Regions from separate parts of the Mycobacterium sp. IDUB_17 genome, predicted to be linked through region 1. Evidence: predicted binding sites of a transcription regulator. Region 1 holds the regulator's gene; each other region holds the start of a gene.
The links. Region 1 encodes LexA, which represses DNA repair genes until DNA is damaged. Its sites were predicted from a motif close to CGAACANNTGTTCG; they were not measured.

Region 2: a site for LexA is predicted at 3,793-3,806, ahead of cofD (2-phospho-L-lactate transferase). Genes of this name have one in related genera too.
Region 3: a site for LexA is predicted at 4,751-4,764, ahead of ACZYZ7_RS03545 (HNH endonuclease signature motif containing protein). Genes of this name have one in related genera too.

The regions. Positions count from the first base shown of each region.
Region 1 is NZ_JBVAXS010000001.1:448,945-459,324, forward strand. Features, by position in the region: gene ACZYZ7_RS02270 (molybdopterin-dependent oxidoreductase) at 1-358, opposite strand, end outside; gene ACZYZ7_RS02275 (acyl-CoA dehydrogenase family protein) at 461-1,621, shown strand; gene ACZYZ7_RS02280 (LGFP repeat-containing protein) at 1,801-4,119, shown strand; gene lexA (transcriptional repressor LexA) at 4,172-4,891, opposite strand; gene ACZYZ7_RS02290 (LysM peptidoglycan-binding domain-containing protein) at 5,090-5,626, shown strand; gene nrdR (transcriptional regulator NrdR) at 5,791-6,246, shown strand; gene ACZYZ7_RS02300 (PhzF family phenazine biosynthesis protein) at 6,259-6,945, opposite strand; gene ACZYZ7_RS02305 (alpha/beta fold hydrolase) at 7,014-8,036, opposite strand; gene ACZYZ7_RS02310 (proteasome assembly chaperone family protein) at 8,073-9,098, opposite strand; gene ACZYZ7_RS02315 (trypsin-like serine peptidase) at 9,285-10,085, shown strand; gene sthA (Si-specific NAD(P)(+) transhydrogenase) at 10,082-10,380, opposite strand, start outside.
Region 2 is NZ_JBVAXS010000004.1:318,066-328,445, reverse strand. Features, by position in the region: gene ACZYZ7_RS19075 (SDR family NAD(P)-dependent oxidoreductase) at 1-696, opposite strand, end outside; gene ACZYZ7_RS19070 (NUDIX hydrolase) at 706-1,218, opposite strand; gene ACZYZ7_RS19065 (coenzyme F420-0:L-glutamate ligase) at 1,251-2,594, opposite strand; gene cofD (2-phospho-L-lactate transferase) at 2,603-3,586, opposite strand; gene ACZYZ7_RS19055 (WhiB family transcriptional regulator) at 3,881-4,270, shown strand; gene ACZYZ7_RS19050 (metallopeptidase family protein) at 4,318-4,740, opposite strand; gene ACZYZ7_RS19045 (DUF3499 domain-containing protein) at 4,872-5,291, shown strand; gene ACZYZ7_RS19040 (phosphomannomutase/phosphoglucomutase) at 5,378-6,766, shown strand; gene ACZYZ7_RS19035 (TobH protein) at 6,763-7,833, shown strand; gene manA (mannose-6-phosphate isomerase, class I) at 7,837-9,063, shown strand; gene ACZYZ7_RS19025 (FAD-dependent oxidoreductase) at 9,074-10,380, opposite strand, start outside.
Region 3 is NZ_JBVAXS010000001.1:708,935-719,314, reverse strand. Features, by position in the region: gene ACZYZ7_RS03575 (fumarate reductase/succinate dehydrogenase flavoprotein subunit) at 1-436, opposite strand, end outside; gene ACZYZ7_RS03570 (ABC transporter ATP-binding protein) at 442-1,203, opposite strand; gene ACZYZ7_RS03565 (ABC transporter permease) at 1,200-2,060, opposite strand; gene ACZYZ7_RS03560 (ABC transporter substrate-binding protein) at 2,057-3,487, opposite strand; gene ACZYZ7_RS03555 (4Fe-4S dicluster domain-containing protein) at 3,498-3,725, opposite strand; gene ACZYZ7_RS03550 (GntR family transcriptional regulator) at 3,722-4,480, opposite strand; gene ACZYZ7_RS03545 (HNH endonuclease signature motif containing protein) at 4,769-6,241, shown strand; gene ACZYZ7_RS03540 (molybdopterin-dependent oxidoreductase) at 6,345-8,594, opposite strand; gene nusB (transcription antitermination factor NusB) at 8,686-9,174, opposite strand; gene efp (elongation factor P) at 9,177-9,740, opposite strand; gene ACZYZ7_RS03525 (M24 family metallopeptidase) at 9,765-10,380, opposite strand, start outside.

The DNA.
Region 1 (10,380 bases):
GGTGGAAGCGTCCGGCGCTGGCCCAGCCGTACGAGCCGCCGTAGATCGCCTCGTTGCCGTAGGTGTCGACGACCCGCCGCAGCTCGTCGGCCAGCAATTCGGTGAGGTCGTCCCAGGACACCGCGACGTACTCGTCGGCACCCCGCTCGCTGCTGGGGCCGGGGCCGTCCCTCAGCCAGCCGCGCCGGACCGCGGGCCCGACGATGCGGGAGCGGTGCCGGATCGAGCCCGGGAGGTTGCCGAGCAACGGCGAAGGGTCGGCGTCGCCGGCCTGCGGTGTGACGGCGGTGATATCGCCGTCGGCGAGGTCGGCGGTGAAGGCGCCCCAGTGCGCGAGGCTCGCGGGGGACTGGGGCATGGCCCGAGTTTACGGGCGGTATCGGCCCTCCCCGGAGCTGACCAACCACCCGGTTGGTATAGGTTGGCCCCCAAATCCGTAACCAGTACCGGAGGTCACACCATGGGCAGTGTTGTGAAGTACGACCGCACGTTGTTCGAGCGGGAGCACGAGCTGTTCCGCGAGTCGTACCGGGCGTTTCTGGACAAGCACGTCGCGCCGTTTCACGACCAGTGGGAAAAAGACAAGATCGTCGACCGCGGCGTCTGGCTCGAGGCGGGTAAGCAGGGCTTTCTCGGCACGGCGGTGCCCGAGGAGTACGGCGGCGGCGGCAACGACGATTTCCGGTACAACACGATCGTCTGCGAGGAGACCGTCGCCGGCCGCTACAGCGGCATCGGCTTCAGCCTGCACAACGACGTCGTCGCGCCATATCTGCTCCGGCTGGCCACCGAGGAGCAGAAGCAGCGCTGGCTGCCCAAGTTCTGCACGGGTGAATTGATCACGGCGATCGCAATGACCGAACCCGGTACCGGCAGCGACCTGCAGGGCATCAAGACCCGCGCGGTCCGCGACGGCGACCACTACGTACTCAACGGGTCGAAGACCTTCATCACCAACGGCATCAACTCCGACCTCGTGATCGTCGTCGCCCAGACCGACCCCGAGAAGGGGGCCCTGGGCTTCTCCCTGCTGGTGGTGGAGCGCGGAATGGAGGGCTTCGAGCGGGGGCGGCACCTGGACAAGATCGGTCTGGAGGCCCAGGACACCGCCGAGTTGTCGTTCACCGATGTCAAGGTGCCGGTCGAGAATCTCCTCGGCGAGGAAGGGCAGGGTTTCGTCTATCTGATGCAGAACCTGCCGCAGGAACGCATCTCGATCGCCATCATGGCCGCGGCGGCGATGGAAGCGGTGTTGGAGCAGACGGTGCAGTACACCAAGGAGCGCAAGGCGTTCGGCAAGCCCATCGGCAGCTTCCAGAACAGCCGGTTCCTGCTGGCCGAACTGGCGACCGAGGCCACCGTGGTGCGGATGATGGTCGACGAGTTCATCCGGTTGCACCTCGACGAGAAGCTCACCGTGGAGCAGGCCGCGATGGCCAAGTGGTACTCCACCGAGAAGCAGGTCGACCTCATCGACCGCTGCCTGCAGCTGCACGGCGGCTACGGCTACATGCGGGAGTACCCGGTCGCACGGGCCTACCTGGACGCGCGGGTGCAGACCATTTACGGCGGCACCACCGAGATCATGAAGGAGATCATCGGACGCAGTTTGGGCGTCTGATGAGTCCGAACTACCCCGCCTGACGACCCGAGAAGCCCATATCTGGGTCGTCAGACCCAGATATTGCGGCTTTTTTGGGCATGATCGGCCACGTTCCTTGGTTATCCTCACCTGCTGAAGCAAAGTTGTCGGGGCGGGACATTTCTGAGGAAACTTTGCCGAACGAGCGGGGAGAGCGCATGACTAGGCCTGGAGCGAGGCTGAACGCGGCCGTGTGGCGGTTGGCGGTCGGCCTGCTCGCACTCGTGGTCGCTGCTTTGATGGGGCCGGCGGTGGCGTCGGCCACCCCGGAGTCGGATGCCGACGCGGCGGTCTCCGCCGCCTGGGAGGCGAACGGCGGCGACGGCGGGCCGCTGGGACCGCGCCAAGGCGGCGTCTACGCGGTGGGTTCGGGCTTCGCGCAGAACTTCGCCGGGGGCAAGATGTTCTTCACCCCGGCGACCGGCGCGCATTTCATGCAGGGCGCGATTCTGGAGAAGTACGAGTCGCTGGGCGGCGCAGCCGACGGCGATCTGGGATTCCCCACCATCGACGAGGGCGCCGGGCGTGCCCCGGACAGCCGCAACTCGACGTTGAGCGCGCCGGACAACCCCGTCATCTTCTGGACTCCGGCCACGGGTGCCCGGGTGGTCCGGGGCGCCATCAACGCCGCGTGGGACAAGCTCGGCGGCTCGGCCGGAGTGCTGGGCGTTCCCGCCGACGACGAGACGTTCGACGGCGATGTGAGCTCCCAGAAGTTCACCGGCGGTGAGATCTCCTGGAACCGCAAGACGAAGACGTTCACCACCGTGCCGCCGGAACTGGCCGATCAGCTCGCCGGTCTGGACGTACCGTCGGATCCCGCCGCCGCGATCGCCGCGGCCCGTCGGGCGGCAGGCGGGCCGATGGGCCCGCTGGGAGCCAAGGACGGCGATCAGTACCCGATCGGTGACGGCGGCGTCGGCCAGAACTACGCGGGCGGCAAGATCTTCTACACCCCGGCCACCGGGGCCAATGCCATCACGGGTCAACTGCTGGAGAAGTACGAGAGCGTCGGCGGCCCCGAAGGCGATCTGGGCTTCCCGACCGCCAGCGAGTCCGAGGGCGGGCTGGGCCCGAACAGCCGGATCAGCACCTTCGCCGCGGCCGACAACCCCGTCATCTTCTGGACCCCCGACTACGGCGCGGTGATCGTCCGGGGCGCGATGAAGGCGGCCTGGGACAAGCTGGGCGGGGCGAAGGGCGCACTGGGCGCCCCGATGGCCGACCAGACCGAAGACGGCACCGTCGTCAGCCAGCGGTTCAGCGGGGGAGCGATCTCCTGGGACCGCGATGCCAACAAGTTCACCACCGAGCCCTCGAAACTCGCCTCCGAGTTGAGTGGCCTGCAGGTTCCGGGTGTCGGGCAGCCTCATGCCGGTGGTCCGCAGCCGTCGGGCGCGGATGCGAAGAAGCCGTTCAGCTGGCATTGGAGCTGGTGGTGGCTGATCGCGGTGGTTCCGGTGCTGCTGCTCGCGGGTCTGATCGTGGGGGCGGCACTGTGGCACCGTCGCCGTGCCGGTGGCGATGACGACTTCGACCACGATCCGTTCGACGATGACTACGACGGTGCCGGCGAACCGCAGTATGACGACGGCCGCTACGACGAAGCGCACTACGAATCGCGGGGATACGACCACGACGAGTTCGCCGACGACCGGGGCGCCGATGCGGCGAGCGGGTACCGGCCGAGCACTGCCTACGGTGCCGGTGAAGCCTCGACGGCGCGTTTCGCCGGGCCGGGTGAGGATTCGGCGAGCGGTGTGGCGTCCCCGTTCGACGGCCCGACCGATATCGCGATCCCGGTCAGCCAGTGGGCCGCTCCCCACGGATCGGCCAGTGGCTACGGATCACCGGGCGAGGACGACGAGCCGCCGGAGGATTCCTCACGGCTGGCCGGCCCGGAGGCGGGACAGGGCTTCGACGACTACGACGACGGCTACCAGGACGATGACGACTTCGAAGAGGATGACTTCGACGACGATTTCGAAGAGGACGAGGACCTCGACACCCCCATCGATGCGGACTTCGAGGAAGTCGCCGAGGGTGACGCCGACGACGAGATCGAAGCCGAACTCGCAGACGACGACATGGTGGATACAGGGGCATTCGCAGGTCCGGCCGGCGGCGCACGCGAGGCGCAAGGTTTCGCGGCGTTGAGCGGCCTGGCCGTGCCGAGCGATCAGGACAATGTCGACACGGCGCCGACCCGTGTCATCACCGAGTCCGAGGCATACAGCAGCGAGGCCCACAGCGGGCGACATGCGGCCATCGAACTCGACGAGATCCCCAGTGCCACGGCCATCCACCTACCGCTGGAGGACGCGCGCCGCGCGCCGGAGGGCTACCCCATCAAGGCCGACACGAAGTCCGGCCGTTACTGGGCGCCCGACAGCAGTGAATATGACGACGCGGTGGCCGAAATCTGGTTCGCCAGTGAGGAATTCGCTCGCACCAACGGATTCGTGCGGACGGACTGAATCGAACGGACCCGGCCATCCTTCGGATTCGGCCGGGTCCGATCTCGGTCGGTCAGATCTTGCGGATCACGGTGACGACCTTGCCGAGCACCGCTGCGTCGTTACCCGGGATCGGGTCGTACGCCGGATTGTGGGGCATCAGCCAGACCTGACCGCGGGTCCGCTTGAACGTCTTGACGGTGGCCTCGCCGTCGATCATGGCCGCCACGATCTCCCCGTTGTCGGCCACGCTCTGTTGGCGCACCACCACCCAGTCGCCGTCGCAGATGGCGGCGTCGACCATCGAGTCCCCGACGACCTTGAGCAGGAACAGCGAGCCCTCGCCGACCAGTTCGCGGGGTAGCGGGAAGACATCCTCGACGGCCTGCTCGGCCAGGATGGGACCGCCTGCGGCAATACGCCCAAGCACCGGGACGAACGTCGGCTCGGGAAGCGCGTCGGAGCCGGCCACGTCGGTGGACACCACCGCGGCTGCCGGATCGTCGGCGCCACGCACGTCGACCGCGCGCGGCCGGTTGGGGTCGCGTCGTAGGTAACCCTTGCGTTCCAGGGTGCGCAACTGATGGGCGACCGACGACGTCGAGGTCAGGCCGACCGCGTCGCCGATCTCACGGATGCTGGGCGGGTAGCCGCGACTGGTGACCGACGCCCGGATCACGTCGAGAATTGTCCGTTGCCGGTCGGTGAGGCCGCCCTCGGCCCGGCGTGGGCCCGCGCCGTCCGATCCGGCCGGGCGGTCGGTGCTGCCATCCCTGCTGCGGTCGTCGCTCATGGGGCCGAATGTAGTCGCTGGTCGAGCATTAATCAAACATGTGTTCGACGTGTGTCGCGGGCGTGTCCGCAGGTGGGATGCGCGAGGGCCGTCGCGTGGGCGGTGTGCGGGATTTGTGGCCCGAACTTGTCGGTACCCCGTTCTATCGTTTGGCAACAGTTCGATCACATGTTCTATCCATCGAACACTTGAGCGACTATGTTCGAACACAAGAGCGAATACGTCCCACCGAAAGGCAGTCAGATGGCGATCATCGATATCCCCGCCGATAGCCGTTCCCGCGCTGTTCGGGCCACTCCGCAGTCGCAGTCGCCCCGCGCCCAGTTCGGCGCGGGCGCACCCCGGCCGGTGCGCCGGGTCCAGCGGCCGGCGCCGTCCCGTCCCGCCGGCGGTGCGGTCCGGTACCGCGGAACCGGAGTGCTGATGTCGCGGGCATCTCATCGCAGCCGGCCCATCACGCCGCTGACCACGGTCCTGTTGGCGCTGGTCGCCGCCGGCATCACGGTGTGGCTGGGGTTGGTGGCCCAACTCGGCGGGGTCATGGGGTCCGAGACGCCGACGCCGACCGAACTGGCGGTGGTCCAGGTGAAGTCGGGGGAGACGCTGCAGCAGGTGGCCCGGCGGGTCGCCCCGGATGCCCCGGTGTCCCGGGTCGTCGAGCAGATCCGTGACCTCAACCAGCTCGACTCCGTGGCAGTCGACGCAGGGCAGACGCTGCTCGCCCCGGTTGGCTGAGCAGTGCGATGACCGTTGAATCGTCGTGGCTGCCAGCCACACTGGCCGGCGTCGGCGTGAGCCGCTACACCCCACTGGACCCGGCGGTGAGTCTCCCGTTGGCATCGCGGGTACGCTCAAGGGCGCTCGAGCTAGTTGTCCGGCGGCATGACGAAGGAGCGGTAATGCATTGTCCGTTCTGCCGTCACCCTGATTCGCGTGTGGTCGATTCGCGCGAGACCGATGAAGGGCAGGCCATCCGGCGCCGTCGGTCCTGCCCCGAGTGTGGACGTCGATTCACCACAGTGGAGACAGCTGTGCTGGCCGTGGTGAAGCGCAGCGGGGTGACCGAGCCGTTCAGCCGCGAGAAGGTCGTCCGCGGGGTACGCCGGTCCTGCCAGGGCAGGCAGGTCGATGACGACGCCCTCAACGTATTGGCGCAGAAGGTCGAGGACGCCGTCCGCGGACTCGGCACGCCGGAGATCCCCAGCCACGAGGTCGGTTTGGCGATCCTGGGACCGTTGCGCGAACTGGACGAGGTCGCCTACTTGAGGTTCGCCTCGGTGTATCGGTCGTTTTCGTCAGCCGAGGACTTCGAGCGCGAGATCGAGGCGCTGCGGGCCCACCGCGCCGAGGCGTAGTTCGATCCAGGTTCAGTCCAGTCGGGTGGTGCCATCGCTGACGACGCGGCCGGCCAGGCGAACCCAGCCCTCCGGACTCCAGCGGGTCTCGATCACCGAGCCCTTGCCCTGGATGATCGTCAGATCCCGGCTGAGATAGTCGGTCATGCGTACCGCCGCCGCCCCGGTGGCCTCATCCTCCGGAATGCCCAGGTGCGGCGCGAACGACCTGGAGCGCAAGGTTCCGTTCGCCTCGTCGATCCAGGCCCACAGATAGTTCTCCTCGGCATCGTCGAAGTCGTCGGGGTCGGCGGAGAGCAACTCATCGACAGAGGCCAAGTCATAGATGGCGAACTCCGGAGCCCATTCCGAGCGCGCATTGACGACGGCGCGATCTCCGTCGTACTCGACCTGGAGGATCCCCGCGGGCACTCGCAGGGTGTGGACCGGCAACCCGGTCTCACGCAGCCACCACGACGCGCCGACCGTCGGGTGCCCGGCGAACGGGAGTTCGGTGGCCGGGGTGAAGATGTGGGCGCTGGCCGAGTTACCGCCTGGCTGTGGCAGATCGATGAATATGGTTTCGCTGTAACCCAATTCGGTGGCGATCCGCTGCCGGTCCCCGGGGGCGACGGTGCTGTTGTCGACCACCCCGAGCGGATTGCCGTACTTGCCTTCGGAGTCGGTGAACACTCGTAACACGGTGACGTCGATGGCCATAGATCGATGCTACGTCGCAGCTCACGCTCCCCGGGCGGACCGCCCGGGGCCGATGTGGGTGAGAAGGGTCAGGTGGCGCTGCGCTCGTCGGCGTCCATCGCGTCGAGCACCGCGATCTGGGTGTCGAACGGCCCGGTCATCGCCGATTCGGTCCGCCCGCTGCGCAGCAGGCTGCGGAGCCGGTCCTGGTCGTAGACCGACGGTTCGGTCGTGTCGATGAAGCGTTCGACCACCTCGACGAAGCGGTCGGGATCGTCGTGGAACGGAAAATGCCCGGATCCGGAGAAAATCTCCAACCGGGAACCGGGCATTGCGGCGTGGGCCATCCGGGCGTGGCTGACGGGGATCACCGAGTCGCAGTCGCCCCAGATCAGTTGCACGGGAACGGATTCGGTCAAGTAACAGCGGTCCAGCATGGTGACGACCTGGCCACGCCAGTCCACGACGGCGCGCAGGGTCCGGGCGAACGCCGCCGATGCCGTTGGCTCCGGCAGGTCGGCCAGGATGCGCACCATGTCCGGGATGTCATGCCCGAGGCCGGTTGAGCCCAACACCGCGCCCGCGGCCCGGCCGGCCAGCTGCAATGCCGGCAGCACCAGCGGCAGCCGCAGCAGTGCCAGCGCCTCACTGCCCATCGGCAGGGAGGCAACCCGCAACGCCACGTTGACGTCCTTGGTGACCCCACCGGCGCCGACCAGGATGAGACGGTCGACCAATTGAGGGAACTGATAGGCGAATTGCATCGCCACGCCGCCGCCCAGAGAATGCCCGACCACGGTCACCCGGTCGATGTCGAGCACGCTCAGCAGGTCGCGCATGCCGTTGGCGTACGCCGCCACCGAATAGTCCGCGCGCGGCTTGTCGGAGCTGCCGTGACCGAGAAGATCCGGGGCGATCACGGTGAACCGCTGCGCCAGCGCCGATTGCACGGTGTGCCACGTCGTGGAGTTGTCACCGATGCCGTGGATCAGCAGGATCGCCGGTCCGGATCCGGCCACCCGGAAGGCGCGCCGGTATCCGTGGATGGTGCGGTACTCGAGCGTCGGGGCGAGCTCGCGCACGGACCGCAGATGGGGTTTGCGCTCAGTCATGCTGGTCAACCTCGCTCTCGGCCCGCCACCGGGCTGCTATGAGTGGTTGTCGCCGTTCGGGAATCCGTCGCCGAAGCCATCCCGTCCGTCTTTGTACTTGTCGTCTTTGTACTTGTCACCGGTCTGCTGGGCGAGGAACCGTTCGAACTCGGCTCCCAACTCGTCACCGCTGGGCAGTTCCTCGTCACGCGCCAGCAGGGACCGATTTTCCTGTGCGGCAACGAAAGCATCGTACTGGCGCTCCAACCCGGTCACCACTTGGGCGACCTCGGTGCTGGCCTCTACCTGCTCGTTGATCTTGCTGTACACCTCGGCACCGGCTTCGGACAGTTTCTCCAACGGCAGTTGTAGCGAACCGGTCCGGGCCACTTCGGCGAGCAGTGCCTCGGCCGCGGGCGGATAGGCCGTCTGGGCCAGGTAGTGCGGAACGTGCACGGTGTAACCGACCACCTCGTGGCCGTGCTGAGCCATGCGGAACTCGAGCAGGTTGGACACGCTCGCCGGAACCTGGATCTCCCCGACCCAGGGGGTGTGGTCGGCGATCAGCTCCTTGTCGTTGGAGTGGGCGGTCAGCATCACCGGCCGCGTGTGCGGCACCGCCATCGGAATCGTGCCGAGGCCGATCACCCGCCGTACCCCGAGCTGCTCGGAGAGCAGCCGCACCGCGGTGATGAAACGCTCCCACCTCAGGTCCGGCTCCAGGCCGGCCAGCAGCAGGAACGGCGTGCCCACGCCGTCATGCAACGCGTACAGGTTCAGCTCGGGTTCCTCGTAGCTGGTGAAGTGGTCGGTCTTGAACGTCATCAGCGGCCTGCGGGACCGGTAGTCGAGCAGCTCGTCGATGGCGAAGGACGCGACCAGTTCGGTGTCGAGGGTGTCTTTGAGGTGCTCGGCGGCCAGCCGGATCGCGTGACCGGCGTCGGAGAACCCCTCCAGGGCGTGGATCAGCACCGGGCCGCGGCCATCCGACGACGACAGCTGCGGCGCCGGGAACTCAAGCTCGTACATGCCGCTCTGATCGGGCTGGTAGTGCTGGTCGGGGGTGTCGCTGCTGTCGGTCATCTCGCTTCGTCTCCTCGCTGCGGTAGGACGCTGTGACGGCCCACCACCATGCCATCTAGTGTCTCGCATACCCGGGCTGCGGGTTCGTTCCGCCCCGCTTGTGCATGCGAACGCGCCGGGTCGGGCCCGGCATTCCGGCGGTAATCGGCGCGATCAGGCAAAATCGTGATGATGCAGGTGACCCCGATGGTGAAGCTCACAGTCGCGGCGGCGGCGGTGACCGCTCTGGTCGCGGCCTGCACCGGGCCGGGTAACCGGACCGCAGGCGCCGGCCCCACAACGGTCCCGCCCAGCAGCCCGTCGGTCGTGGCCAGCCCGTTGTCGCAGGCCGGGGCCGAGTCGGTGATGCCGGACCGGCGGGTGGGGGCACTGTTCCTCGGCGACACCACGACCCACACCTGCAGCGGATCGGTGCTGGCCAGCACGTCCGGCGATCTCATCCTGACGGCCGCGCACTGCCTTCTCGACGGTGTCGACACCACGTTCATTCCCGGCTTCGGTGAGGGCGGTGGCGATTCCTGGCACGTCGAGGCGGCGTATCTGGACCCGCGCTGGATCGCCGAGCAGGATCCGCAGGCCGACTACGCCATCGTGCGGGTCACCGGCGGGTCCGGCGCGAGCCTGCTCGGGGCGGCCGGCGGCGGGCTGGCCCTGGGGTCAGCGCCTGCGCCGGGTGTTCCGGTGACGGTGACCGGCTACCCGATGGGAGAGGGCGGTAGCCCGCTGGCCTGCCGGGGCGCCACCGCGTGGTCGCCGCAGGGGTTCCCGTCTCTGGCCTGTGCGGGCCTGACCGACGGTTTCAGTGGCGCGCCGTGGGTTTCGGGCTCGACGGTGACCGGGTTGGTCGGCGGGCTCGACGGCGGTGGATGCGACGACGACGTGTCCTACTCGCCACACTTCGATGGCCGGATCGACCGATTGCTGGCCAGAGCCGAGGCGGGCGGACCCGGCGACGCGGCGCCCGCGGCGCTGGAATCCGACTGCTAGTAACGGAACTGGTTGAGCGCGCGCAGCTTGTTCATCACGTCCAGCGCCGCGACCTTGTACGCCTCGGAGAACGTCGGATAGTTGAACACCGCGTCGACGAGGTATTCGACGGTGCCGCCGCACCCCATCACGGCCTGCCCGATGTGCACCATCTCGGTGGCGTTGGTGCCGAAGATGTGCACGCCCAGCACCCGCAGATCCTCGGTGGACACCAGTAGTTTGAGCATCCCGTAGGAGTCCCCGGCGATCTGGCCGCGCGCCAGTTCGCGGTAGCGGGATACACCGACTTCGTAGG
Region 2 (10,380 bases), on a different contig from region 1:
CAGCCATACCAACTGATCTGCCCCCTTGTCCGGGCTGACCAGGAGGAGCTTCTTCAGCGGTGTGCGGTAGAGCAGTTCCAAGGCCGGGTTGTTGGCCTCCGCGCCGAAGTTCGAGGCCACCGAGCCCGGGTGGAACGAGGCCGTGGAGATCCCAGCAGAGTGGTAGCGGCGGTGCAGTTCCTTGGTGAACAGGATGTTGGCCAGCTTTGCATCGCCGTAGGCCTTCTGCGCCTTGAAACCGCGTTCGTGGTTCAGGTCGGTGATGTCTATGTGGCCGAACAGCCGGTTACCGACGCTGGAGGTGTTGATCACCGATGCCTTGGCGTCGATCAGGCGATCCAGCAGCAGGGTGGTCAGCAGGAACGGGGCCAGGTGGTTGACCTGGAAGGTTTTCTCGAAGCCGTCGACGGTCGCCTGCCGGGTTCCGCTCATGATGCCGCCGGCGTTGTTGGCCAGCACGTCGATGCGCGGATACCGATCCACCAACTGGGCGGCCAGATCGCGGACCTGGCTGAGTTCGGCGAAGTCGGCAACGAGGTGGTCGGCGCCGAGCGCGCCGGCCACCGCCGCAGTCTTACCAGGTGACCGGCCCACCACCACGACGTTGTCGCCACGCCGGCTCAACTGGCGGGCGGCCGCGGCACCGACGCCGTCGCTGGCGCCGGTGATGACGATGGTCCTGCGCTCCGGGTTCACCGGCCCAGACTAGACCGTTCCGGTGACAGAGTCGGTGAGTTGTTGAAGGCCGAAGTCGGTGCTCTCCGGCAGCGCGTCCAACGGCCACCAGCGCAGGTCCAGAGACTCGTCGCTGCAGGCGATCTCGGCGCCTTCCGGTGCCCGCACCACGAACTGCATGTCGAGGTGGCGGGTCGGCACGCCCAGCGAGCAGGTCACCGGATGCACGTGTAGCGCGGCCAACTGCGGGTCGATGGTCAGCCCGGTGATGCCGGACTCCTCGGTGGCCTCGCGCAGTGCGGCGGAGCGAATGTCGGAATCTGTTTCCTCACAGTGCCCGCCGAGCTGCAACCAGCGGCCGAAGCGGGGATGCAAGGTGAGCAACGTCTGGGTTCCGGTGTGATCGACCACCAGTGCCGAGGCGGTGATGTGGCCGGGTACGCACGCGCGCAGGCAGGCATCGGGCCGGGCGGCCAGAAACGACAGCACCGCGTACCGCAGGGTGTCCTGGCCGGGATCGGCTGTCTGCCAATGCGTCAGCATCTCGACGGCGGAGGCGTGCAGGCTCTCGGCGCTCACTTCACGACCAGCAGGCCGTCGGTGGGCACCGGGTCGCGCGGCGGTTGCGGATCGGCGGCGTGACCGATCGCGATGGCGCCCAACGGCTCCCAGTCCGCGGGCAGATCGAGCTCGGCACGCACCAGGTCACCGGCGAAGATGGTCGAGCCGATCCAGCAGCTGCCCACGTCGCGTACCGCCAGCGCCACCAGCAGGGCCTGCACCGCCGCACCCACGGCGACGGTGAACATCGTGTGCTCGGCCTGGGTGCGGGCCTCGTCGGGATAGCTGTGGGCGCCGTCGGGAACCAAGAACGGAATCACCAGTTCCGGGGCGTCGTACAGGATCTGACCGCGGTTCACACGGCGCTCGACGGACTCCGGGTCCCGGCCGTCCCCGGTGAGATCGGCCCGCCACCGGTCCTTCATCCGGTCCAGCAGCCGGGTCCGCACGGCACCGTCCTGCACCCAGACGAAGCGCACCGGGCGGGTGTGATGCGGGGCGGGCGCGGTGAGTGCATCGCTGACGGCGGCTTCGATGAGTGCGTGGTCGACCGGTTCGTCGGAGAACGTGCGCACTGAGCGACGCAGTAGCTGAGCTTGGTTGCGCCCCATCTCGATTGCCTCGGCGGTACCGAGCCAGAACAAATCGTCCTCGCCGGACCGCAGCAGCGTGCGGGCGTTCGATCCGTCGTCGGTCAGCTCCAGCCCACGCACCACCGCGACGGGGATCGCAGTGAGCTTGCCCTTCACCAGATCGGCTGCCGCAGCGATCTCGTCGGCCACCGCCACCTCGGTGACCAGAAGTTCGTTACCGTGCCGATCGCGTGCGCCCGCATAACCGTGCAGCACGGTGAGCCCGGATGCGCCGATGGCGAAATCGGCCTGGCCGTTGCGCCAGGCGCGGCCCATGGTGTCGGTGATCACGACGGCGACGGTGACGCCGAGTCGCTCACGCAGGTTTTCGCGAAGCGCCTGTGCGCTGCCGTCGGGATCGACCGGCAGCAGGGCCAATTCGTTCGAGTCGACATTGGAGCCGTCGACTCCGGCGGCGGCCTGGACCAGTCCGATGGCGTTCTCGGTGATCAGGGTCCGGCCCTTGCGTGCCAGCACGCGGACCGCCTCGGCGTCGATGAGCTTGCGCCGCAGGGTGTCCCGCTCGTCTGGGTCGGAAGGGGCGGTGACGATGCGGCCTTCACACTTGGACACGATCTTGCTGGTGATGACCAGCACGTCCCCATCACGCAGCCACGGCGTCGCCTCGGCGAGGGCGGCGGCCAGATCATCCCCGGGTCGGAACTCGGGAAGCCCTGGCACCGGCAGAATCTCGACCCGGTCGGCAGACCCGTGCTCGGTGTTCACCCCGGTGGTCACAGCGCAACGCCTGCCACATCCAGACCGGCCCGCACCATCTCTGCGGTGGTCGGCGGGTCGGTCATCAGCAGCGGTACCGTGCGCACAGCCACGCCCTCGATCTCGGCGTCATCGCCCTCGTGTACCAGCCAGCCGTCCAGGATCCCGGTGCCCGACCGGGCGCCGAAGTGCTGGCCGACGGCCTGCGAGGTGGATTCCACGCCGATGATGGACAGACACTCATCTGCCATGCCGCGCAACGGTTTTCCGTCGATGATGGGGGAGTAGCCGACCACGGGTGCCTTCGTCGAACGCAGCGCGCCGCGGACACCGGGGATCTGCAGGATCGGCCCGATGCTCACGACGGGATTCGACGGTGCCAGCAACACCACGTCGGCCTCGGCGATCGCGTCGGTGACGCCCGGCGCGGCGGTTGCCTGTTCTGCACCGACGAACGCGAAGCTGTGTGAGGGCACCTGTGCGCGGTAGCGCACCCACCACTCCTGGAAGTGGATGGCCCGTCGTTCGCCGTCCTCGGGGTCGGTGATCACCACGTGGGTCTCGCTGCGGTCGTCGGTGACCGGCAACAGCCGCGCACCCGGTGACCAGCGCTTGCACAGCGCCTCGGTGACCTGCGACAGCGGGTAGCCGGCGCGCAGCATCTGGGTGCGGACCAGATGGGTGGCCAGGTCCCGGTCGCCCAGGCCGAACCAGTCAGGTTGCACGCCGTACGCGGCAAGTTCTTCCTTGGCGTGCCAGGTCTCATCCTTGTGACCCCAGCCGCGCTCGGGATCGATGCCCCCACCCAGGGTGTACATACAGGTGTCGAGGTCCGGGCAGATCCGGACGCCGTGCATCCACGCGTCGTCGCCCACGTTCACGATCGCGGTGAGTTCATGCTTGCTGTCGCTCCCGGCGAACTGGCCGAGGCACAACAGGTGCTGTACCCCCAGCAAAAACCGGGCGCCTCCGACGCCGCCGACCAGAACGGTGATCTTCACAACGTCCGACCCTAAGCTCTGAGGGCGCGCGGATGGAAACGACGTCGTCACGGGCAGGACACGCCGATGTCGCGACGCGCCGATTTGACATTACGAGATGGTATGAATTCGCGTCCCGGCGCTTGACCCTGGCAGCTAACACGTGTGTAATCACATATGTGTCATTTCCCGGTCGGTGACCGATTCCGGTGTCGCGGACCGAGATTCGATCAACTGTTCGAATGGGGTGACCGCACATCGCAATAGTGGGGCTCCACTTAGGATCTATGAGACCGAGTGAGGAGGCGGGGGATAATGTCTTATGAGAGCGGCGATTTCGATCATGTGGTCCGGTTCGACAACCGGCTACTCGGCTCGGTAGACAACGCACCGCACATCAACGCCGGGCCGACACCGCTGGGGATGCCCGCACGTCCTCAGCTGAGTTTGGTACCCGAACACATTGATGTTGATCCGGAAAACGAAGACGACCAATGGCAGGAACGTGCGCTGTGCGCACAGACCGACCCGGAGGCGTTCTTCCCGGAGAAGGGCGGGTCTACCCGCGAGGCCAAGCGCATCTGCCAGGGATGCGAAGTGAAGGACGCATGCCTGGAATATGCGCTCGCGCATGACGAGCGTTTCGGAATTTGGGGAGGGCTGTCCGAGCGGGAGCGTCGCCGGCTCAAACGCGGCATCATCTGACGCTCTTCCCGGCAGGGCGCTTCATCGCAGGGGTGCGGCGCTCGATGTCAGTCGTCGTCGATCGTTGGGTCGATGACTGACGGTTCAACTCCCAGATAAGTGGCCACTTGGGCCACCAGGATTTCATGCAGCAGATCGGCAAGCTCATCGGATCCTTTGACCCGGCGCTCGATGGGCTTGCGGAACAAGACAATTCGAGCCCGGGTCGCGTTCCCTCTGACGTCGACCCCAGCAGGTATCAGCCGTGCCAGCGCGATCGGCCCATCGGCGATGACCTCGGGTGGCCATTGCACACTGTCCGGGTCTTTCGGGGACATCCGCGGAATCTCATCGACGGCGACGTCCAGTTCTCGCAGCCGCGACGCCCACCGGCGTTCGATCGGTTCGTAAGCCTCCAGCACCGCCATGTCGAACCGCTCGGCCCGGCTGCGCCAGCCGGGAACCGAGCGCGGAAGTAGCGGCCCGCGCATATCGCGGCCGCGGCGCGATCGCCATGGGTTGCGCTGGGCCACGGCGATGATCGTAACGGTTCGGGATCGGGGCCCCGACGGCTGCGCGTGTCCGGCGGCCCACAGCGATCGTCCAAAGTAATCTCTGGGGCGTGAATGTTCCCCGTCGCTGCTGCCGGCCCGGGTGCCCGCACTATGCCGTGGCGACGCTGACTTTTGTCTACTCCGACTCCACGGCGGTAGTCGGACCACTGGCCACGGTGTCTGAGCCCCATTCCTGGGATTTGTGCGTCGGCCATGCCGGCCGCATCACTGCGCCGCGCGGTTGGGAGCTGGTCCGTCACGCCGGGCCGCTGCCCACCCATCCCGACGAGGACGATCTGGTGGCGCTGGCCGATGCGGTCCGCGAAGGTCAACCCGGTGCGGTTTCCCGGGGCGGGGTGGTGGCCGGATTCTCCGATCCCTCCACCGGTCTGGGCACCAGCGCGGTGATGGTGCCACCGGCGCGTCCCGCGGAGACCAACGGACGTCGTCGCGGCCACCTGCGGGTGTTGCCGGATCCCACTGACTAGACAGCGGTCGGGCCAAGAGTAGTGAACGTATCGACGCCGCCCGACGGTTAGGCTGGCGCCAACGATTCCGTTTCACAAGGAGCTATATGTCTAGGCCAGCGGCGGCTGTTCACGATGTCATCAAGGCCTATGACGTCCGGGGACTGGTCGGCAGCCAGATCGACGAGGCGTTCGTGTCCGAGGTCGGCGGTGCATTCGCTCGGCTGGTCCGCGCCGAAGGTGCGGGACAGGTGGTGATCGGTTACGACATGCGGGCCAGTTCGCCGACGCTGGCCTCAGCGTTCGCCGACGGTGTCACCGCCCAGGGCTTGGATGTGGTCAGAATCGGCCTCGCCTCCACCGATCAGCTGTATTTCGCGTCGGGCCTGCTGGACTGCCCGGGGGCGATGTTCACCGCCAGCCACAATCCCGCTGCCTACAACGGGATCAAACTATGCCGCGCCGGGGCCAAACCGGTCGGCAAGGACACCGGCCTTTCGATCATCTCCGACGAGGTGATCGCCGGCGTGCCGGCGAACGACGGCCCGGCAGGCGTCACCTCCGATCGCGATGTGCTGTCCGACTACGGCAGCTTCCTGCGGTCCCTGGTCGATCTCAGCGCGCTGCGGCCGCTGCGCATCGCGGTCGATGCGGGCAACGGCATGGCCGGTCACACCACACCGGCGGTCCTCGGGCCGATCCCGGGTGTCACCGTGCTCCCGATGTTCTTCGAACTCGACGGCAGCTTCCCCAATCACGAGGCCAACCCGCTGAATCCGGCCAATCTCGTCGACCTGCAGGCCCACGTGTTGGCCTCCGGCGCCGACATCGGCCTGGCGTTCGACGGGGACGCGGACCGTTGCTTCGTGGTCGATGAACTCGGCCGGCCGGTGTCACCGTCGGCGGTGACCGCACTGGTGGCAGCCCGTGAGCTCAAACGCGAGATCGGCGCCACCGTGATCCACAACCTGATCACCTCGCGCGCCGTTCCCGAATTGGTCATCGAGCGCGGCGGCACGCCCGTACGGTCCCGGGTCGGGCACTCCTACATCAAGGGTCTGATGGCCGAGACGGGCGCCATCTTCGGTGGGGAACACTCGGCCCACTACTACTTCCGGGACTTCTGGGGTGCCGATTCCGGCATGCTCGCGGCCCTGCACGTGCTGGCCGCACTGGGCGAGCAGGAGCGTCCGCTGTCGGAGTTCATGGCGGACTACCAGCGGTACGAGGCGTCCGGCGAGATCAACTTCACCGTCGGCGATGCCCCGGCGTGCGTCGACGCCGTGCTCAAATCCTTTGCCGGCTCGATCCACTCCATCGATCACCTCGACGGTGTCACAGTCGATCTCGGTGACGGCAGCTGGTTCAACCTACGCACGTCGAACACCGAACCGCTGCTCCGGCTGAACGTGGAAGCGCGTGCCGCCGAGGACGTCGCCGCGCTCGTCGACAGAGTTTCGGCACAGATCCGTGAGGTGAGCGAGCCGGTGCCGTGAACGCCGTGGACGCCACGGTCGACTTAGGCGACGGTGACGGACTTCTCGCCGCCGATCGCAACGGTCTGCTGCGGGCCGCGGCAATGGCGGGCGCCCAGGTTCGGGCCACCGCCGCGGCGTCGGCAGAGGGTCTGCTCGACCCGCTGCGTGCCGATCAACCACCGCGCACGGTGATTTGGGTTGCCGGCCGCGGTACGGCCGAGAGTGCCGGCGCCATGCTGGCCGCCGTGCTCGGCGCGTCGATCTCGGCGCCCATCGTGGTGGCCGCCGAGGCCCCGCCGTGGCTCGGCGCACTGGACGTGGTGATCGTCGCCGGTGACGACCCGGGCGATCCGGCCCTGGTGAATGCGGCGGCCACCGGTGTGCGCCGCGGTGCCCGGGTCCTGATCGTGGCGCCCCATGAGGGGCCGCTGCGTGACATCGCGGCCGGGCGCGCGGTAGTGCTCGCGCCCCGGCTGTGGGTGCCCGACGACTTCGGGCTGGCCCGGTACCTGGCCGCAGGTCTGGCCGCGCTACACGTTGTGGATCCGGGTATGCGTGTGGATCTGGCCGCACTGGCCGACGAACTCGACGCCGAGGCGCTGCGCAACAGCGCCGGGCGAGAGCTGTTCACCAATCCGGCTAAGACGCTGGCCGAGCGGATGTCGGACAGCGCGGTCGTGCTGGCCGGCGACAATCCGGCCACCCTGGCGCTGGCCCGGCACGGGGCGGCCGCGATGCTGCGCCTGGCCGGGGAAGTGGTGGCGGCCGCCGGGCTGAGTGATGTGCTTGCGGCGATGGGCAGCGGGGCAGTGGGGGTGCCTGCGGCCCGATCGTTGTTCCATGACGAAGAGATCGACGGACCGCTGCCACGCCGCATGCGTACATTCGCGTTGATCACCGACACCGAACGACAAGCGGTGGGGGCACGGGTCAGCGGCTTCGACGACATCGCCGTGATCGGTGCCGAGGACGTACCGGAAGCGGCTGGGACGACCCTGCCGGTCGGGCGCCCGGAACAACAACTGGCGATTCTGGCTGTCCGTGTGGAGATGACGGCCGTATATTTGAAACTGGTTCGAGGATAAGAAGTGCATCTGCTACGGGGCGCGGTGCGGACCTATGCCTGGGGTTCGCGCACGGCAATCGCTGATTTCACCGGAAGGCCCAGTCCGACAATCCATCCGGAGGCTGAACTCTGGCTCGGGGCGCATCCGGGCGACCCGGCCTGGCTGCAGACCGAACACGGTGAAGAGTCGTTGCTGCAGGCGATCAATGACGACCCCGAGGGGCAATTGGGCAGTGTGGCGATCGGCCGATTCGGCGACGCACTGCCGTTCCTCGTCAAGGTGCTGGCCGCCGATGAGCCGTTGTCGTTGCAGGCGCACCCCAGCGCCGCTCAGGCCCGGGAGGGCTTCGACCGTGAGGACCGGCTCGACATCCCGGTGTCCTCGCCTGTCCGCAACTACCGCGACCGGAGCCACAAGCCCGAGTTGCTGGTTGCCCTTGGACAATTCGATGCGCTTGCCGGATTCCGCCCGGTCGACCGCACGGTCGAGCTGATGCGCGCACTGGCGGTCTCGGACCTCGACCCGTTCATCAACCTGCTGTCCGATCAATCCGGTGCCGACGGGTTGCGGGCCTTGTTCACCACCTGGATCACCGCTCCGCAGCCCGACCTCGACGTGCTGGTGCCGGCGGTTCTCGATGGAGCGGTCCACTACATCCGGTCCGGGGCAAGGAAATTCGCTGCCGAGGTCAAGACCGTGCTGGAGCTCGGTGAGCGTTATCCGGGTGACGCCGGTGTGCTGGCCTCCCTGCTGCTCAACCGAATCAGCCTGCGGCCGGGGGAAGGCATCTACCTTCCGGCCGGAAACTTGCACGCATATCTGCACGGTGTCGGTGTCGAGGTGATGGCCAACTCCGACAACGTGCTGCGTGGTGGGCTGACCCCGAAGCACGTGGATGTCCCCGAACTCCTGAGGGTGCTGGATTTCACTCCGACCCCTGACGAGCGGCTGCGTCCGGAAACCGTCACGGAAGGGCCGGAGACCATCTACCGGACGCCGGCGCAGGAGTTCGCGGTATCGGTGTTGTCGGTCGAAGGTGACCGCCTCGGTGACGAGATCGACGTGCACTCCCACCACGACGGGCCGCAGCTGCTGCTGTGCACGGAGGGCGCCGCGGTGATCTACGCCGACGACGACAAGCTGACCTTGGAGCGGGGCGCGGCAGCGTGGGTGGCGGCCGAGGACGGCCCCATCCGGCTGACTGCCGCCGAGCCGACGAAACTGTTCCGCGTCACCATCGGGATCTAGCCGGAATCCGTCACGCCGAGGGGGCGACGACCTCGGGCTCACGGTCGCTGCGCTCGGCGAGCCATTGCTTGATGTTGTTGCGCATGGCACGGCCGACCAGGCGGGGCGGCGGCACCAGATAGAGGCTGTCGATCAGGCTGGTCCTGCTCAGAAACCATTCGGCCACAAAGGGATCGGTCTCGGCTGCTGCGACAAATTGATTGAACAGCTCGTACGCCGGGCGGTACCACCAGGGGCGGTCGCCCACCGCCCCGTGCTCGGTATGGTCCGCTGCGGCGTTCATCAGCCACACGGGCCAAATCGTCTTGGCGTTGCTGAACGCCAGTCGCCACATCACGTTGTCCATTCCGCCGGCCAGCGCCCGGCGCAGGTTGTCGGCCTGCAGTGCCGCCATCGTCACGCCCTGCCCGAACGTGGGGTTGAGGCTGGCGATGGCGTCACCGAACGGCAGGATCCCCGTGGGAAATCTGCCGATCCGTTCGTAGCGCCGCCACTTGCTCGTCGGGTACCGGTGAAGGTTCATTTCGCCGACGGGCGTACCGGCTCGCAACGCGGCACTGATCTCGGCCGGCAGCAGCTCGTCGGCCAGCGCGCAAACCCCCGCGAAGTCACGGGGCGGTTCGGCCTTGGCCACCCCGAATGCCGTCACCATCCAGATGCCGTCCTCGTGGAAAAGCATGCCCATCCCCAACGGGCGGTTTCGGGTGGCGCCGACAATGATCATCTTCTGCGGCATCATCCCCTCGGGGATCTTCACGCGGTGCGAGGCGTAGGTGACGCCCACCTGTACCGAATCCTCGCGTGGGCGCTCGAATCCCCACTGTTGCAGCCACGCCGGAAGCCGGCTGCCGCGGCCTGACGCGTCGATGACCAGATCGGTCGGCGTGACATCGCCGTCATCGAGGACGACGCCGGTCACCCGCTCGGTCGCCGGGTCGTACTGCGGATGCGCGACGGCTCGGTGCGCAATCTCAACCCTGGCCAATGCGCTGACCCGCTTGCGGATCTGCCATTCGAGGTGACCACGGCTGGGAACGTAGGCGGTGTATTTGTCGTCCAGTCCGGTTTCCAGGACGTGGCCGGCCGCGTCGAAGTGGATCAACTCGCGGCGGTTGCGTATCACCGGGACGCCGGAGGCCGCCATGTCGTGGAGCAATCCGGGAAACAGCGCTTCCAGTTCCTGACCGCCACGGGCCATCAGCAGATGGACGTGCTGGCCCTGCGGGATGGCGCTGCGATTGACCGGCTGGTCCGGAAGCTCGTCGCGTTCGTAGACGGTGACGTGGTCGAAATGGTCGGCGAGTACCCGGGCCGCGC
Region 3 (10,380 bases), 260 kb from region 1:
GCGCCTTCTTGACGTCCTTGCCCTCGGGCATCGGCAGCACATAGGAGCCCGAACGGTGCACACGCCGCACGGCGTACTCACCGTGCTCGTCCTTCTCGAACTTGACCCCGTACCGTTCGAGCCGCTGCACCATCGCGAACCCACGGGTCGCGGTCTGATAGACGGTGCGCTGGTTGACGATTCCGTCGTTGGCCCGGGTGATCTCGGCGACATAGTCCTCGGGCTCGGCCTTGCCGGGGATGACGGCGTTGTTGACGCCGTCCATGCCCATGGCCAGCGCTCCGGAGTGCCGCACGTGGGCCTTCTCCAGCAGCAGCACCTGGGCGCCGTTCTCGGCGGCGGTCAACGCCGCCATGGTGCCCGCGGTGCCACCGCCTATCACCAGCACGTCGCAGTCGATTCGAATCGCGTCTGAAATATCGGGAATCTGGGTCAATTCGGTCACGGTTGCTCCAGGGCGGCAATGATCTCGGCGCGCAGCGCGGATCGTTCGGGATGGTCGGTTCGGGGCTGGGCCACCTCGATGAGGGTGCGCAGCGGCTGTCCGGCACGGCCGAGCACCGCAACGCGGTCACCGAGCGTGAGCGCCTCGTCGACGTCGTGGGTGACGAACACGATCGTGGTCGGATGGGCCTGCCAGGTGTCGATCAGCAACCGCTGCATAGCCGCCCGGGTCTGGGTGTCCAGCGCGGCGAACGGTTCGTCCATCATGACCGCACGGGGCGCACCGGCCAGCCCGCGCGCGAGTTGAACCCGCTGCCGCATACCGCCGGACAGGTTCTTCGGCAGGAACTCGGCGAATCCGGACAGGCCGACCTCGGCGATCCAGCGGTCGGCACGTTCGCGGCGACCCGCCTTGGGTTCACCCCGCAGCTGCAGGGCCAGCTCGATGTTGGACCGCACCGTGCGCCACGGCAGCAGCGCACTGTCCTGGAACACCATGCCGCGGTCCCGTGAGGTGGTGGTGACCGGATCGCCGTCGGCCAGCACCCGGCCGGCGTCGGGCCGCAGCAGCCCGGTCAACGCGCGCAACACCGTGGACTTCCCGCACCCCGACGGACCGGTGAGCACCAGGATCTCACCGGGCTCGACGGTGAGGCTCAGATCGTCGATCACCGGAGTGCCGGTGTAGGACAACCGGATTCGATCGAGTTCCAATCGCATTCCGGTGGCGGCCCGGGTAGCGGTGTCGGTGGGGCTCATCGCGTCACCTCCTCACCGCGCGGCAACCAACGCGTCGCCCGCCGGCCGATGAACTCGACCGCCGCGGCGGTCACGAAACCGAGTACGCCGATCGTGATGATGCCGACGAACACGTCGGGATAGTTCAGCACCGTGTACGCCTGCCAGGTGCGGTAACCCACACCGAGGCGGCCAGAGATCATCTCGGCCGAGATCACGCAGATCCAGGCAACCCCCATGCCGACCGAGAGCCCGCCGAACAGTCCGGGCAGGATGCCCGGCAGCACCACCTGGCGCAGCACGTCGAGACGACCGCCACCGAGGGTGCGCACCGAGTCCTCCCAGATGGTCGGAAGCGCACGCACCGCATGCCGGACGCTGACCATGATCGGGAAGTAGGCGGCCAGGAACGTGATGAACACGATTCCCGCCTCATCGCTGGGGAACAGCAGGATCGCCACCGGCACGATGGCGATCGCCGGTATCGGCCGGGCCAACTCGGTGAGCGGACCGAAGATGTCGGCGAACCAGGCGGTGCGCCCCAGCAGGATTCCGGTGATCACACCGACCACCGCGGCGATCCCGAACCCGGTGAGAATCCGGATCAGCGACTGGCCGAGGTCCAGCCAGTACTCCGGCGTGCCCAGCCGGTTCACCAGGGCCGCGGTGATTTCGGTGACGGTCGGCAGAGTGTCGAACCGCAGCCCCACCCGCACGTTGTTGGCGGTCAGCAGCTGCCAGAGGACGACCGCGCCGACCACCGAGGCCAGCCGCACCAGACGATGCGGCCAGACCGAAGGCGTGCGGCGGTGATGCGTTTCCGCCGGGTCGACGGGAGGGTCGCCGACCGTGACGGGCGGGGTATCGGTGGTGGTCACACCGCACCTGCCAGCGCTTGGCGGTAGTCGACGATCGCAGCGCCGGGATGCGCAGCGGTATAGCGTTCGGCACCGGCCTGGGTTCCGAACGGCAGGAAGCCCTCGGCGCCCGGTGCGGGCAGCCGCACCCACACGGACTTGTCGGCGAACCACCGGGTGCCCAACTCGGCGTCGGAGACATAGGCGGCGCGGACCTTCTTGCCCTCGCCTTCCGCCTGCCGGATCGCCTTGAGCAGGCAGACCGGCGTCGCGGCCGCCGTGGTGGTGTCCGATCCGTCGAGCCAGAGCTCGCCGGCCGTGGCGGGATTGTCGACGGCGGTGTGGCACACCGGGTCGGTGCCGCCCAACGCCGACGGGTTGGCGTTCGAGTTCAATGCCTTGTCATAGTCCTGACCGCGCGCGGAGTACGCCGCCCGCAGGGGTCCGTCCTGCACGAAACCGGTCACATCGAGGTCGGCGAAATTGTCGATCGACTTCAGGTAGGGCACATCGCCTTTGAGCGCCTCGACCAGCGACGGCTTGAGGGTGGTGTCGAACGAGGTGCCGCCTGGCCCGTTGTACAGGTACACAACCTCCTGCGGCAGCCCGCTGCCCTCGGCCACCAGGCGGGCCGCCTCCAACGGCTTCGTGTTGAGGAAGTCGGTGGCATCGAGTTGCGCCTGCAGGAACGCGTCGAGCACCTCAGGGTGCTCAGCCGCATACGCCCGGCGAACCACCACACCGTGCAGGGTCGGGTAGTTCAGTTCGGCACCGTCGTAGAGCAGCTTGGCCTTGCCCTGGTGGACCAATAGACCCGGCCAGGCGACGAACTGCGAAAGTGCCTGGACCTGACCGGATTCCAGCGACGACGCGCCGACCTGAGGCTGCTGGTTGAGCACCTCCACACCGGTCTTGGCGTCGATCCCGCCCTTACCGAGGGCCTGCACCAGCATGCCGTGGCCTGCCGATCCGACGCTGGCCGAGACCTTCTTGCCGGCCAGGTCGGTCAACGACTTGGCCGGCGAATCCGGTGCCACCACAACCATGTTCAGCGCACCCTTGGGGTTGTACCCGGTGACCGACACGATCTCGGTCTTGGCGCGTTCGTTGGGCTGTGTCTTGGACCCGTTGATGAGCATCGGATAGTCGCCCATCGAGCCGATGTCGATCTTCTCTGCCACCATCTGCGCGGTGATCGGCGCGCCGGTGTCGTAGTCCTGCCACGTCACGTTGTACTTGGTGCCGGTGCGGGTCGTGATGTCAGCGAGACGGCGTTCCAGGTACCCCTGGGCGCGCAACAACGTTCCGGCGGTGACGGTGTTGATGGTCTTGGACTGGTAGCCGACGACGACGTCGACGGTGTCGGCCGATTTCGTCGCCGAGTCCAGGGAGCAGCCGGCGGTCGCGAGCGTGAGACCGGCGGTGAGGGCGATCAGGGCTGTTTTCACATCGGGTCCTCTAGCGGATGAGATAGGGCATGTTGACGGTGACGGCGCCGGTGGGACAGCGGGCCGCGCATGGGCCGCAGTACCAGCACTCGTCGACGTGCATGAAGGCCTTGCCGTTCTCGGGATTGATGGCCAGCGAATCCAGTGGACACACGTCGACGCACAATGTGCAGCCCTCGATGCACAGTGACTCGTCGATGGTCACCGGGACATCGGCGCGCTGATTGACCAGTGTCATGCGTCTCTCCTAACGAGGTTGCCGCGCATGGTGATTCGGTCACCACGCATCCTGATGTACTCCAAGTCGACGGGCGTGCCGTCGTCCAGACTCGTGAGCCGTTCGGCCATCAGCAGCGCCGATCCGGCCGGTACCTGCAGCGTCGCGGCGGAATGCGGGTCAGCCGAAACCGCTTCCAGGGCAAGGCTTGCCCCACCCAGTCGGCGACCACTGACGCGTTCGATGAGCGCGAAGATGTCATTGCTCTCCAGCGGATGACCGATCACCTGCTCGCCGATCTCGGGAGTCAGGTAGGTCAGATCCAACGACAGCGGTAGGTCGGCGAGGTAGCGCAGACGCTCGATGAACACCACCTGGGCGCCGGGTTCCAGCGCGAGCTTGCGCGCCACCGCGGGCGGGGCCGAGAGGCGCTGCACGGCACGGACTTCATTGCGGACGTCGCCGTAGTCCTTGAAGGTCTCCTTGAGTCCCACCAATGCGTCGAGGCCGTGGTCGTACTTGCGGGCCGCTACGTGCGTGCCCACCTTGGTGCCGCGGTCGATCAAGCCTTCGGTCTTGAGGACGGCGAGAGCCTCACGGATGGTGTTGCGGGAGACGAAGAACTCGGCGGCCAGCTCTGCCTCGGCCGGCAGGGCCCCGTCATACGTGCCTTCGTAGATCTGGTGGCGCAGTACATCGGCCACCTGGCGCGCCTGATCGGCACGCGCACGGCGACTCGGCAGCGATACAGGATGGGCTTCGGGCTGGGACGACACGCACTCAAGGTAAGGGGCGATTCATGCGTGTCGCAGTGCGGCGAATCTGCCGTTTGCCCAGGTTAACTGATTGCGCCGCCGACCGACGAGCCGTACCTGGCGAAACCGCCGTTGCGGCTCGCATTGCGCCACCTCGGCCCGGACAAGAATTTACAAATCGCGATGATCGAAACGTCGCCAAGATCCGATTGAGTCAGCCCGACGCGGGCCCGAAAAACTTTGGCCACTTTGACCACGTGAGTCCCAATTCGGGGATCCTTGTCAGGGTGTCGAACTAGTGTTCGAATCATGGTAGTCGGGTTGGCGCAGGACCGGGGTGTGGTGCAGGCCGCCCAGGCCGGCCACCGCGCCGCCACCGCGGCGCTGGCCGATGCTGATTTCACCGGGTTCGCCACCGCGGAGTTGCTGGCGCTCCAGTCCGAACGGGAACGGCAGGCCCGCACCGAGGCGATGATCGATCACCGGATCCAAGCCGCCCTGATGGCTGCGGCCGCCCCGCACGAGATCGGCGGCAAGTCCTGGAAGGACGTGCTGGCCACCCGGATGCGGATCAGCGGCAAGCAAGCCACACGCCGCGTGGCCGCCGCCGCCGAACTGGGCCCGCGCTATGCCATCGGCGGTGAGGTACTGGCACCGCGACTGCCCGCCTGCGCCACAGCACTGCTGGCCGGCACGATCAACACCGAACACATCACCATCATCGGCGACACCCTGGGCAAAGCGGCCCACTACGTCAACACCGCCGAACTCGCCCAGATCGAATCCGACCTGGTCACCGCGGCGACCCGCGACACCCCCGAAACACTGAAAGCCGCCGCTGACAAACTGCTGTATCTGCTCAATCAAGACGGCGACTCACCCGATGTCGCAGCACACCTGCGTGGGCTGCGGATCGGCACACAAGACGCCGACGGACTGGTACACGTCCAGGGCTGGCTGGATCCCGAGACCGCGGCATACCTGACCACCGTCACCGGCGTGTGGGGCGCACCGGGCATCAACAACCCCGCCGATCCCGAACCGATCCACAACCCCTCGCCCAACCCGCTCGAGGACCCGCAGGCCCCCGACGGTCCCGAGGCCACCGACACCCAGGCCGACACCGGGGCTGAACTCGACGTCTCCCAAACCCGGCAGGAGCAGGCGGCCCGCCGTGACACCCGCACCCAGGCCCAGCGCAATCACGACGCGCTCAAAGTCGCATTGCGGGAACTGCTGATGTCCAAACGACTCGGCCAACACGGCGGCCTTCCGGTCACCGTGGTCGTCTCCACCACACTCGCCGAACTCGAAGCCGGCGCCGGAATTGCCGTCACCGGCTCAGGCATCCGGATGCCGATGAAAGACCTCATTCGCTTGGCATCCCACAGCTTTCACTACCTCACCGTCTACACCCACCACACCGCAGAACCCCTGTACCTGGCCCGCACCCAACGATTGGCCACCAAAGCCCAACGACTGCTGCTCTACAACCGGGACCGCGGCTGCACCCGCCCCGGCTGCACCGCACCAGCCGACCACTGCCAGGTCCACCACGCCAAAACCGACTGGCAACACGGCGGACAGACCAACGCCCCCGACCTCGCACTGAGCTGCGGACCCGACAACCGCCTGGCCGGCCTCGGCTGGACCACCACCATCGACCCAAACACCGGCCGCACCCACTGGCACCCACCACCCCTGATGAACACCGGTCAAGACACCCTCAACCACCATTTCCACCCAGAAGAACTACTCGTTCCCCCGGAACCAAGTGGTTGACGGGACCAACCCGCGACCCACTGCCCTCATCGCAATCACGCTGTCATACAACGTGATTGACTCCCATCAGGGCGCACTCGATATGTTCCGTGAGTAGTGAACGCTAGATCGTCGTCCGGCTGACCGTGACCGGGATGCCGTTGAGCGCACCGTTTCCGGACGGCTCATCGATGAAGTCGGGCAAAGACAAGATGTTGGTGTTCACCCCGGGTGACGCGTTCGCGACGCCGAGCCGCGTGCCGGGCTGACCATGGCCCCAGCCGTGCGGCATCGACACCACGCCGAGCTTGATCGCGTCGGTCACCTCGACCGGCACCACGATCTTCCCGGCGCCCGAGGCCACTTCCGCGCTGTCGCCATCGGCGATGCCCCGCAATGCCGCATCCTGGCTGTGCATCAGCAGGGTGCATCGGTCGCGTCCCTTCATCAACGGGCCGACGTTGTGGAGCCAGGAGTTGTTGGACCGCAGATGCCGCCGGCTCACCAGTACCAGTTGGTCGGGGGCGCGATCGAGACGATCGGCCAGCCGCGGCAGGTCGTCGAGCAGATACTGCGGGGCCAGCCGGATCTTCTGGTCGGCGGTGCCGAGCACCTCTGGAACCCGAGGCACCATCGGCCCATAGGTGATTCCGTCCGGCTGGGCCTTGAGCTTGTCCAGGGTCAGACCGTCGGGATTCTCGCCGTACCGGTCGCCGAACGCGGCGGTCCGCAGTGTCAGATCGAGCATCCGCTCGGGACCGCCGTGGTCGTAATGCTTACGGATCTCGGCCCCGTCGAGCCCCTGGGTGAAGCACAGGTAGTCGAACCAACCGTCGTCGAGCGCGGCGATGTCGACATCCTCGGCCGGGGTTCCGGTGCACAGCCCGGTCAGCCGGATCAGGATCTCCCATTCCTCCGGTGCGTCGGGATCCTCGCGGTGGAACACCGGCGGCGAGTACCGGGCGAAGCTGTTGATCGCCGCGCCCAGCAGCAGGTCTGCGGAGTGCGGCTGCTCGAGCGCCGAGGCACCGGGCAGGATGACATCGGCGTGCCGGGTTGTCTCGTTGAGCCACAGGTCCACCGAGATCATCGCGTCCAGCTGCGGCAGCGCCTCGTCGAGTTTGTCGCCACCGGGAGTGGAGAGCACCGGATTGCCCGCGACGGTGATCAGGGCTTTGAGCTGCCCTTCGCCGGGGGTGGTGATCTCTTCGAGCATGCATGACACCGGGACCTGACCGAGCACCTCTTTGGCCCCGCGGACCCGGGTGCGGTAACGGCCGAAGTTCGGCGCCCCGTCCTCCAGCCCAGGGATCGGCTGGCTCGTGATCGTCCATGCCGTCGGCCGGGCGAACATCGCGCCGCCGGGGGTGTCGAAATGCCCGGTGACGATGTTGACCACATCCACCAGCCAACTGGCCAGGCTGCCGAACTCCTGATTGCAGGTGCCGATCCGACCGTAGACCACCGCGCGCGGCGTACTGGCCAGCTCGCGAGCCAGGCCACGAATGCGCTCCGCATCGATACCCGTTGCGGCAGCGACCCTTTCGGGTGACCAATCGGCCACAGCCTGCTGCAGCTCGGGCACCCCGTCGAGGTGCTGTTCCAGCTCGCCGAGATTGACCAGCCCTTCGTCGAACACGGTGTGGACGATCCCGAGCAGCAGCGCCGCGTCGGTGCCCGGCGTGATCGGCAGCCATTCGTCGGCCTTGGCGGCGGTCTGGGTCCGCACCGGGTCGATGACGATCACCTTGCCGCGCTTACGGATACCGGCGATGATGCCCATCACGTCGGGGGCGGCCAAGAGCGATCCCTGCGAGGCCGCCGGGTTGGCACCCATCACCACCAGCAGGTCGGTGCGCTGGATGTCCGGTGTCGGGAAGGCCCACCAGCTGCCGTACATCAGGTGCGACGACAGGTTCTTCGGCCACTGGTCGATGGTGCCCGGCGAGTAGGTGATCGGCATACCGGACAGGCCGAGCAGGATGGCCGAGTAGCGGGACAGCGAGAACGAATGCGCCAGCGGATTTCCGGTGTACGCCGCGACCGCGCCGATACCGTGCTTCTCGATGACGGGAGCGAGCAGTTCGGTGCAGCGACGGAACGCGGTGTCCCAGTCGACCTCGTGCCACTCGCCGTCGACCTTGATCATCGGCCGCCGGATCCGGTCGGGATCGTCGTGCAGCGCTGCCAGCGAGGCGCCTTTCGGGCAGATGTGCCCCGCACTCCACTGGTCGGACTTGTTCGGCCGAACGCTCGCCACCTTGCCGCCGGAGACCTGGATCTCCAAGCCGCACATGGCCTCACACAGCGGGCAGGCGTGCAGGTGCAGGCCGTCCTCGCCGACGTCCGCAATGCTTCTCGGCTCGTGTCCCATCAAGGCCTCCGGATGTCGGTACGGGTGAAAACACACGTAACAACATCGTGGCACCGAACGGCATCGATGATCCCGATGTCCGGGACAGTCCCTACTGTTCGGGGCGGTCCTGGATCGCGCCCTGCACGGCCGCGGCGGCGGCCCGGATCTGCGGGGTCACCAGCATCACCTGGCCCAGCACCCCGTTGACGAATCCGGGCGACTCATCGGTGGACAGCTCTTTGGCGAGCTCGACGGCCTCGTCCACAGCGACGGGTTCGGGGACGTCCTCGGCGTGCAGCAGTTCCCAGACGGCCACGCGGAGGATGGCCCGGTCCACGGCAGGCAGCCGCTCCAGCGTCCACCCCTGCAGGTGCGCCGAGATGAGATCGTCGATGTGGGCAGAGTGCTCGGTGACGCCGCGCGCCACCGACACCGTGTAGGGGTTGAGCGGCGTGACGTCGGCCTGATCCTCGGCCAGCGCGGCACGACCATCGGCCACCGCCTCCGGCGTCAGACCGCGCGCCTCAGCCTCGAACAACAGATCGACGGCGCGCTTGCGGGCCTGGTGACGGCCCCGGTCACCACGGCGGTCAGGCATGGTCAGCCATTCACGCGGCCGAGGTAGCTACCGTCGCGGGTGTCGACCTTGAGCTTGTCACCGGTGTTGATGAACAGCGGCACCTGGATCTCGGCGCCGGTCTCCATGGTGGCGGGCTTGGTGCCGGCGCTGGAGCGGTCACCCTGCAGGCCGGGCTCGGTGTGGGAAACCTCGAGCTCGACCGACACCGGAAGTTCCAGGTACAGCGGCGCGGACTCGTGGAAGGCGATCTGCACCGGCAGGCTCTCGAGCAGGAAGTCGGCCAAGCGGCCGACGAGCGCCTCGGACAACGGATGCTGATTGAAGTCCTCGGAATCCATGAAGACGAAGTCGTTGCCGTCGCGGTACAGGTAGGTGGCGTCACGGCGGTCCACGGTGGCGGTCTCCACCTTCACACCGGCGTTGTAGGTCTTGTCGACGACCTTGCCGGACACCACGTTCTTCAGCTTCGTCCGCACGAAGGCCGGCCCTTTGCCCGGCTTGACGTGCTGGAATTCGACGATCTGCCACAGCTGTCCATCGATTTGCAGGACGAGCCCGTTCTTGAAGTCGGCAGTCGATGCCATGAGGGTGTAGCTCCTAAGCTTTTGTCACAAAATGGCCAGTTCCTTGGGGAACCGGGTAAGCAGGTCGGGTGCCGCCTCTCCGACGACCAGGGTGTCCTCGATCCGGACACCGCCGCGATCGGGCAAGTAGACACCTGGCTCAACGGTGACCGCAGAGCCAGCAAGCAGTGTACCGGCGGCAGCGGCATTGATTCCCGGCGCTTCGTGGATCTGCAGCCCCACTCCGTGTCCGAGGCCGTGGCCGAAGTTGTCGCCGTAGCCGGCATCGGCGATGACCTGGCGTGATGCGGCATCCACCGTGCTCAGCGAAACCCCGGGGGCCAGCGCTTCGCAGCCGGCCTGCTGAGCGGTGGCCACCAGGTCATAGATGTCGCGCTGCCACTGTGCCGCCGGGCCCAGCACGAACGTGCGTGTCATGTCGGAGTGGTAGCCCTCCACCAGGGCCCCGAAATCGATCTTCACGAAGTCCCCCGCGGCCAGCACCGCATCCGTGGGCCGGTGGTGCGGGATGGCCGAGTTCGCGCCCGTCGCCACGATCGTCTCGAAGGACGGCCCGTCGGCGCCGTGATCGAGCATCAGGGCTTCCAGCTCGTTCCGCACCTGACGTTCGGTGCGGCCCGGCCGCAGGCCACCGAGCTCC